DNA from 2 places in the Soonwooa purpurea genome. Region 2 is predicted to be linked to the other one. Evidence: riboswitches for the same ligand, from Rfam matches in the RefSeq annotation. Region 2 holds a riboswitch; the other holds the start of a gene.
What was found. A riboswitch is a leader RNA that binds a small molecule or an ion and turns the genes downstream of it on or off. The one in region 2 is predicted to bind S-adenosylmethionine.
Positions count from the first base shown of each region.

Region 1 (4,558 bases), on a different contig from region 2:
GAAGACTTTCTTAACTTCTACCCGATTCGTTATATCGATAAAAGTAAAATCTATACGGTAGCAGAACTTTCGCCTTCTTTAGAAATTGATGTTCAGTTGAAAGGGAAAATCACAGATTTGCAAGAGGTAGTTTCTCCAAAAGGCAAACGACTAAGTGCAAAATTCCGGGACCAGACAGGCGCAATGGATTTGGTGTGGTTCCGTTACACCAAATGGATGAAAGAATCTATTCCTGCTAATCGCGATATATTTATTTTCGGAAAAGTCCAATCGTTTAACAACAGTTTTTCCATGCCGCATCCCGAGATAGAAACCGATGAAACCAAAGCCATATCTGGCAGCCTTCTTCCAGTCTATTCCAGCAGCGAAAAACTAACCAAACGTGGCATTACTAACAAATTGTTTCAGAACGTCATTTATGAAATTCTGAAAAACTTACCTCAACTTACAACCGAAAATCTTCCAGAAAACCTCATTAAATCTTTAAAATTAATGGGACGAATGGAGGCCTATTTTAATATTCATTTTCCTCAAAATGCAAAACTAGCTGCAGAAGCCGAGCGAAGAATAAAATTCGAGGAAGCCTTTTTTTTCCAGTTAGGTTTTGGACTAAAAAAACTACATCAACACACCAAATCTATAGGAAATCCTTTTCCAATTGTTGGTGACTATTTTAATAACTTTTATAACCATCAACTTCCTTTCGATTTGACTGGCGCGCAAAAACGTGTTTTGAAAGAGATACGAACCGACATGAAACGCTCCACACAAATGAATCGTTTGCTACAAGGCGATGTTGGATCCGGAAAAACCATGGTCGCATTGTTAACAATGCTGATCGCGATGGATAATTTTTTCCAAAGCTGTATGATGGCACCCACCGAAATTCTGGCGCAACAACATTTTAATTCGATTCAAGATTTATTAAAAAACACAGATATTAAGGTCAAACTTTTGACGGGTTCTACAAAAACATCTGAACGGAAAATCATTCATGAACAACTTTTGTCGGGGGAACTGTCTATACTTATTGGGACGCATGCTGTATTGGAAGATATTGTTCAGTTCAAAAATTTAGGCTTGGTAATTATTGATGAACAACATCGTTTTGGCGTTGCACAACGTGCCAAACTTTGGGCAAAAAACAAAATCCCGCCTCATATTTTGGTAATGACCGCCACGCCCATTCCGAGAACATTAGCGATGAGCTTCTACTCTGACCTTGATGTTTCTGTAATCGACGAAATGCCTGTTGGTAGAAAGCCTATTGTTACAGCACATCGCCGTGAAAAAGACCGCGCTTATGTGTACAATTTTTGTCATGAAGAATTACAAAAAGGCCGACAAATCTATTTCGTTTATCCATTAATTGAAGAGTCCGAAACTTTGGATTACAAGAATCTTCAAGATGGTTTTGATCATATTTTACAACATTTCAAAAGTTACAATATTGCGATGCTTCATGGTAAAATGAAACCTGATGAAAAAGATCAAGCCATGCAATATTTTGCTTCAGGAAATGCACAAGTTATGGTGGCAACAACGGTTATTGAAGTTGGCGTAAATGTCCCAAATGCTTCTGTGATGGTCATCGAAAGTGCTGAACGATTTGGATTGTCACAACTTCATCAGCTGCGCGGGCGCGTTGGTCGTGGTGCAGAACAGAGCTATTGCATTCTTATGACTTCTGATAAATTATCTAACGAAAGTCGAAAACGCATTAAAACCATGACCGAAACCAACGATGGCTTCAAAATTTCTGAAGTGGATATGGAGCTTCGTGGTCCTGGCGACATTTTGGGAACACAACAAAGCGGCGTTGTCGATTTCAAAAAGCTGAACCTCATGACCGATTCGGAGATTATAAAAAGCGCAAAACTGGCTGTTGACCATCTGTTGCAAAAAGATGCACTGCTTGTACATCCGAAGCATTTGTCCATGAAGAATTTTTACATCAAACAATATAAAGGCAAAAATAAGTGGGGCAAGATTTCCTAAAGATTTGGAAGATTGGCATTTATAACATAGTTTTGTAACTCAATTATCAGGAACCTCCGCAGAGGTAGCAACCTGCAACGACAAGCAAGGTGCTAAAGCGATAAGCCAATTTTTGGAAAAAATGTTGTTATCAATCTTCTGCTGTGGTCTTACTAAACATCAATGCATGACGACCGAAAACAAATCTCGCGAAAGCTTCATTAGCCTTATTCCTTTTTTAGTTTTTGTATTTAGCTTTTTAGGCGCTGGAATATATTTGGGCGATTTTTATGCCTTGCCTTCTCCTATTGCTATGGCCGTGGGTATTATCTCCGCATTTTTGATAATCCGTCTTCCCTTTAGAACTAAAATGAATGAATTCTTAAAAGGTTGTGGCGATAAGAATGTGCTGACCATGTGTATTATTTATCTTTTGGCAGGCGCTTTCTCAGCAGTAGCAAAAGCTTCTGGAAGTGTTGATGCAATTGTTAATTTGGGTTTGGACTATATTCCTATTAATTACATTGCGTTGGGGATTTTTATTTTAGCATCTTTTCTGTCATTAGCCTCCGGAACGTCGGTAGGTTGTATTGTTGCCCTTGGGCCCATCGCTATTGAACTGGCTACAAAAAGTGGCATTGACATCAACCTTATGGCTGCCGCTTTGTTGACTGGAGCGATGTTTGGGGACAATCTTTCCGTGATTTCGGATACGACTATTGCGGCGTCTCAATCTTTGGGAAGCAAAATGTCGGATAAATTCCGAACCAACTTGTGGATTGCCGCGCCCGCATTTTTAATAACAATTGTCCTTCTATTTTTAAATAATTCGGATGTGCCACCACTACAGCATCACACCGAACACAACAGTCATTTTTATCTTTTGATTCCTTATATTCTGGTTATTGGATTGGCATTTCTAGGCATGAATGTTTTTTTCGTATTGCTCATCGGGATTGTCGTTTCTGGAATTATCGGTTGGTACAGCGCGGGAATGGACCTCATCACATTTTCGAAAACCAGTTATGAAGGTTTTACCTCGATGACAGAAATTTTCCTACTGTCGTTACTAACGGGAGGACTTGCAGGCATTATTGAATATGCTGGTGGCATTCGTTTTTTATTAAATAAAATCCTGAAAAGCATTCAATCAAAATTCTCGGCAATGTTTGGCATGGGCATTTTGGTAAGTCTGGTGGACGCTTGTATTGCCAACAACACCATTGCGATTTTAATTACAGGAAAAGTTGCAAAACCTGTTTCTGAACATTATCAAATAGAGCCCCGAAAAATGGCTTCTGTATTGGACATTTTTGCCTGTATCATCCAAGGCATTATTCCTTACGGCGCACAGGTTTTAATATTAATGAGTTTCAGCAAAGGGAATATTGATTATCTATCGCTCGTTGGACATTCTTATTATATTTGGTTATTGCTGATTTGTGTATTTGTATTTATTTTCTTTAATCGAAATCAAACATCAAATTCCATTAAATAATCATCCATCACATAATTGTTCCCAATGTCGAACACGGCTTCGTCATAGACTTTAAAACCTTGGGATTCGTAGAATTGTCTTGCTGAATTGTTTTTGTTAACCGTGAGTATAATTTTAGAATCCTGATTTTCTTTCGTTTTTTCTTTAACCAGATTAAGTCCAATTTTTCCAGCACCTTTTCCTTTGGCTTCCGGAACGAGATAAATGCGGTGAAGTTTTGTAATGTCGGACTCAACATGATGCTCAAAACCGACAAAACCTAGTGGCGTCTCCTTTTCAAAAATTAAAAAATAATGATAATTCGGATTCTGAAAATGCGACATAATCTCGTGTTCAGAATACATTTTATCCAACATATATCCCAACTGATCTTTAGACAAAATCTCAGCGTAAGCATCTTCCCATGAGCGTCTCGCCAAATCCTGAATTATAGAAATATCGAACTGACTCGCCTTTTTCGTTGATATCATAATTTAAAAATAAAAAAAGGGCCGAAGCCCTAGATGTTGTTTTAGATGGTTTGCATTTCTGCTTTTATCTTGTCTTGCAATCCTTCCGAAGCGATTGTTAAAGGCAATCTCAAATAGTTTTTGACAATTCCTTTTTCTGCTAAAACAGTTTTAATACCGCAAGGATTTCCTTCTGCGAAAATCAATCTTGTGATGTTAACCAATTTGTTATGAATGTCGTAAGCTTCTTTCACTTTTCCATCGAAAGCCAATTGTACCATCGTTGAAAATTCTTTTGGATAAGCTTGTCCGATTACAGAAATTACGCCGTTACCGCCCGCTAAAGTCACTGGCAGTGCAAACTCGTCATCACCAGAAACCAGGTTAAATCCTGCAGGTTTCTTTCTAATAATATCAAAATATTGTAGAATATTAGGTGCCGCTTCTTTTATCATAATTAGATTTGGGAATTCTTTTGCCAATCTCAAAGTTGTTTCGGCTTCGATATTTTGTCCAGTTCTTGACGGAACATTATAAATAATAATATTTTCCCCTGTAGAAGCAATCATTTTATAATGTTGATAAAGCCCCTCTTGATTTGGTCTGTTATAATAAGGCGATACAGAAAGTACAG
Region 1 is NZ_JBSSMA010000019.1:31,772-36,329, reverse strand. Features, by position in the region: gene recG (ATP-dependent DNA helicase RecG) at 1-1,998, shown strand, start outside; SAM-I-IV-variant riboswitch at 2,037-2,130, shown strand; gene ACVFVN_RS13790 (Na+/H+ antiporter NhaC family protein) at 2,165-3,475, shown strand; gene ACVFVN_RS13785 (GNAT family N-acetyltransferase) at 3,451-3,945, opposite strand; gene dapA (4-hydroxy-tetrahydrodipicolinate synthase) at 3,987-4,558, opposite strand, start outside.
Region 1: linked by a shared signal. The riboswitch ahead of ACVFVN_RS13790 (Na+/H+ antiporter NhaC family protein) and the one ahead of ACVFVN_RS02260 (O-acetylhomoserine aminocarboxypropyltransferase/cysteine synthase family protein) in region 2 are both predicted to bind S-adenosylmethionine.

Region 2 (4,558 bases):
TGGTGAATTACCAACACAAGATCAGTTTACTTCTTTTGATAAAAACATCAAAAATTATAATTTCGTAGCAGACGAAATGAAAAAAATTCTTGACGTTTTCCCTCGTTCTGCTCATCCTATGGGCGTTTTGTCTACTTTGACTTCTTCTTTGACAGCTTTTAACCCTAAAGCGGTTAATGTTAATTCAAAAGAAGAAATGGATCACGCAGCAGAATTAATGTTAGCAAAATTCTCTCATCTTTGTGCATGGACTTACAGAAAAACGCAAGGTTTACCAATCAATCACGGTGATAATAGCTTAAGCTATGTTGAGAACTTCTACAGAATGGCATTCAGATTACCAAACGAAGAATTTGTAATGGATCCAGTTGTAGTAGATGCTTTAGATAAATTGTTAATCCTTCACGCTGACCATGAGCAAAACTGTTCTACTTCTACAGTAAGAATGGTGGGTTCTGCACACACAGGGCTTTTCGCATCTATCTCTGCTGGAGTTTCTGCACTTTGGGGACCACTTCACGGTGGTGCTAACCAAGCAGTTATTGAAATGCTAGAAATGATAGAACAAGACGGTGGTGACGTTAATAAGTGGGTGGAAAAAGCGAAGAGCAAAGAAGACAGCTTCAGACTAATGGGCTTCGGACACAGAGTTTATAAAAACTTCGATCCGCGTGCTAAGATTATCAAAAAAGCAGCAGACGATATCCTTAACAAATTAGGAATCCACGATAAAGCTTTAGATATCGCAATGCAACTAGAAAAAGTAGCATTGGAAGATGATTATTTCGTATCTAAAAAATTGTATCCAAACGTTGACTTCTACTCAGGAATTATCTACAGAGCATTAGGCATTCCAACAGAAATGTTTACAGTAATGTTTGCATTAGGAAGACTTCCAGGATGGATTTCTCAATGGAAAGAAATGAGATTGAAAGGTGATCCAATTGGTCGTCCAAGGCAAGTGTACCAAGGTGCCGGTCTTAGAGACTATGTTGACATGACAAACAGATAATCAAATTTATCTTAAATATAAAACTCCCTATTTTGGGAGTTTTTTTATGTTTTAATTTTATCTTTAAACTTCTTTTCGGGAAGATAACATATTGAGCGAAACGCCGCTTAGTATTAAGACAATTCCGATTAATAAATTGCGTGTGAAATCTTCATTAAAGAAATAAACACTCACGGCAACGGCAACAACTGGTTCCAAAGCGCCCATAATTGCAGTGGGCGTAGAACCGATTTTCTGGATGGCTAAAACCAAAGTTACACTAGATATTAATGTGGTTACCAATGCAAAACTGACGAAATTTAAAACAAGAGAAAAACTAGGAATGCTTAGATTTTCTTTTGAAATCAAAGATTTTATTAAAAAATAAATAGACGTGAATAACATCGAGTAGAAAGACAATTTTATCCCAGAAACATTGATTTTTGCTTTGTTCACGATGATGATATAAAGGCCATAAAACAACGCACTCAGCAATACAATTCCGAGCCCCAGATAATTTATTTCAAATTTATCACCTTTCAAACACAAAATTATAACGCCAGAAAAAGCCAATAATAATGAAACAATGCCCATTTTGGAAAGTTTTTCATGGTAAAATAAAAACATAATCAACGCGACTATAACGGGATAAACGAAAAGAACTGTCGAGGCAATTCCAGCAGATAAATAATCATATCCCAGAAACAAAAATTCTGATGATAGGGCATAAAATAATCCCAAAATCATTAGAATCCTACATTCCCATTTGTTGATTTTAAAATTTACCTTTTTATATAGTAGATACAGGCTCACCATAATTGCTGAAAATAAAAATCTATAAAACAACGTAACGTCCATCGAGAAGTTAATCTGTTTCATAGGAAGTATAAAAATCGGAATCAAACCATACGAAATGGCTGAAATAATGGCTAAAATATATCCTTGAGATTTCATTGCTTTTCAAAAAATTCTTGCAAAGTTACGTCTATGCAATCAGAATTTGTTTGTTTTTGCACCAAATGATATTTTTTTTGCACGAAGTGTTTTTTCCATCTATTCCAAAAACTTTGGATAAATACTTTGAAATTGTTTATTATTTCAAAAGTTTTATATTTTAAATTATCTTCACGCAGATGATATTCCTCATGCCCGCGCCATAGGAGATACTTTGCAATCTGTATATTTGCCTTAGACGAGAATTTTATGAAGCTAAATATTAAAAACGAAACAGGACAACTGAAATCTGTAGTTTTGGGACAACCCAACTCTTTAGGAAATCCACCAAAACTAGAGGAAAGTTACGACGCAAAGTCTTATTTTTCTATTCAAAATAATATTTATCCTACAGAAACCGACATCGTAGCCGAGATGAATGCCTTCGAGCAAGTTCTTCTAAAACATAAGGTTAAAGTCTATCGTCCAGAAGTTATCGAAGATTACAATCAGGTTTTTGCACGCGATGTCGCTTTTGTTATCGATGATAAAATGATTATTTCTAATATTATCGAAGACAGAGCGGACGAGCAGGAGGCTTATCGCAAAATTTTTGAGCAAGTCCCTTGGAGAAATATTATCAACCTTCCAGAAACTGCGCATATTGAAGGTGGCGACGTTATCGTTTGGGACGATTTTGTTTTTGTAGGAACTTGTTACTCACAGGATTATAGGAATTTTAAAACCGCTAGAACCAATGGTTATGCCATAGAAATTTTAAAAGAATATTTCCCTAAAAAACGTATTCTCGATTTTGAACTAAAGAAAAATGATACCGAACCTTACAAAGGAATTCTGCATTTGGATTGTACGTTTAACCCTGTTGGAAAAGACAAATGTATAATTTATAAAAATGGATTTGTTGACGAAAGCGACTATCATTTGATTCTTGATATTTTCGGTAAAGAAAATTGTTTTGAAGTTAATGATGAAGAAATGTTCGAGATGTATCCTAATATTTTTTCCATCTCGCCAGAAGTGGTGGTTTCCGACAAAGCCTTTACAAGATTGAACAATCATCTTCGCGATGTTTGGGGAATAAGAGTGGAAGAAATCCCCTATCGTGAAATTTCTAAAATGGGCGGATTGCTAAGATGTTCTACTATGCCTTTGGTGAGAGAATAAAAAAATAGTCTTGCATATTTAAAATTTAGTTAATACTTTTGCTCTTGTAGTTCAAAATATAGAATTACGCTTATCCAGAAAGATGGAGGGATTTGACCCGTTGAAGTCTTGGCAACCTGCTTAGGTAAGGTGCCACATTCAACCTCAGGAATGAGGAAAGATAAGTCAGAGATTATTTGAAATATATTATTAAAAATATTCAAAACTCTTTCGGCTTGTCGGAAGAGTTTTTATTTTTCCGGCAAATGCCCAACATCTTGGATAAGTTTTTAATGTTTAATAATTTTAAATTTATAAAAGATGAACCATTACAAATTCGAGACCTTACAAGTACATGCCGGACAAAGCGTAGATAAAGACACTAACAGTCGTGCAGTGCCATTGTACCAAACTACTTCTTACACTTTTAATGACGCACAACATGCTGCCGATCTTTTTGGATTGAAAGCCTTTGGAAACATCTACACCCGATTGATGAATCCTACAACGGATGTTTTCGAAAAACGTATCGCAGCTTTATATGGAGGCGTCGGCGCTTTGGCGGTTTCTTCTGGACATGCCGCACAATTCATAGCCATTACAAATATTTTGCAACATGGTGATAACTTCGTGACTTCGCCTTATTTGTATGGTGGAAGTCATAATCAGTTCAAAGTGAGTTTTGCAAAATTAGGAATTGAAGCACGCTTTGCAAAAGACGATAATCCAGAAGATTTTGAAGCTTTAATTGATGACAATACCAAAGCTTTGTATGTGGAAACGATAGGCAATCCCACTTTGAATGTTGCTGATTTTGAAGCGATTGCAAAAGTTGCAGAAAAGCATCAGATTCCGTTAATTATCGATAATACCTTTGGTGCAGGAGGTTATTTATTTAATCCATTCGAGCACGGCGCAAGCATCATTGTAGAATCTGCCACAAAATGGATTGGCGGTCATGGTACAAGTGTGGGCGGCATCATCGTAGATTCTGGAAAATTTGATTGGACAAATGGGAAATTTCCTTTATTGTCTCAGCCGTCGCCCGGTTATCATGATTTGGTGTTTACTGATGTTTTTGGGAAAAATTCGGATTTTGGAAATATCGCTTTTATCATCAAAGCTAGGGTAGAAGGTCTGCGCGATTTTGGTCCAACGATTTCCCCTTTTAATTCGCATCAATTGTTGTTGGGGCTAGAAACTTTATCGCTTCGTTTGGAAAGAACGGTTGAAAATGCTCAAAAATTAGCAGAATTCCTAGAACAACATCCGAAAGTTGAGAAAGTGATTTATCCTGGTTTAGAAAGTTTTGCCGATAAAGAAAATGCCGAAAAATATTTGAAACGCGGTTTCGGAGGCGTTCTTAATTTTGAAATTAAAGGCGGAAAAGAAGCGGCTGTAGAATTTATTAATTCTTTAAAGCTAGCGAGTCATCTGGCAAATGTTGGCGATGCTAAAACTTTGGTAATC
Region 2 is NZ_JBSSMA010000002.1:90,450-95,007, forward strand. Features, by position in the region: gene ACVFVN_RS02245 (citrate synthase) at 1-1,012, shown strand, start outside; gene ACVFVN_RS02250 (DMT family transporter) at 1,076-1,945, opposite strand; gene ACVFVN_RS02255 (dimethylarginine dimethylaminohydrolase family protein) at 2,195-3,109, shown strand; SAM riboswitch class I at 3,177-3,276, shown strand; gene ACVFVN_RS02260 (O-acetylhomoserine aminocarboxypropyltransferase/cysteine synthase family protein) at 3,410-4,558, shown strand, end outside.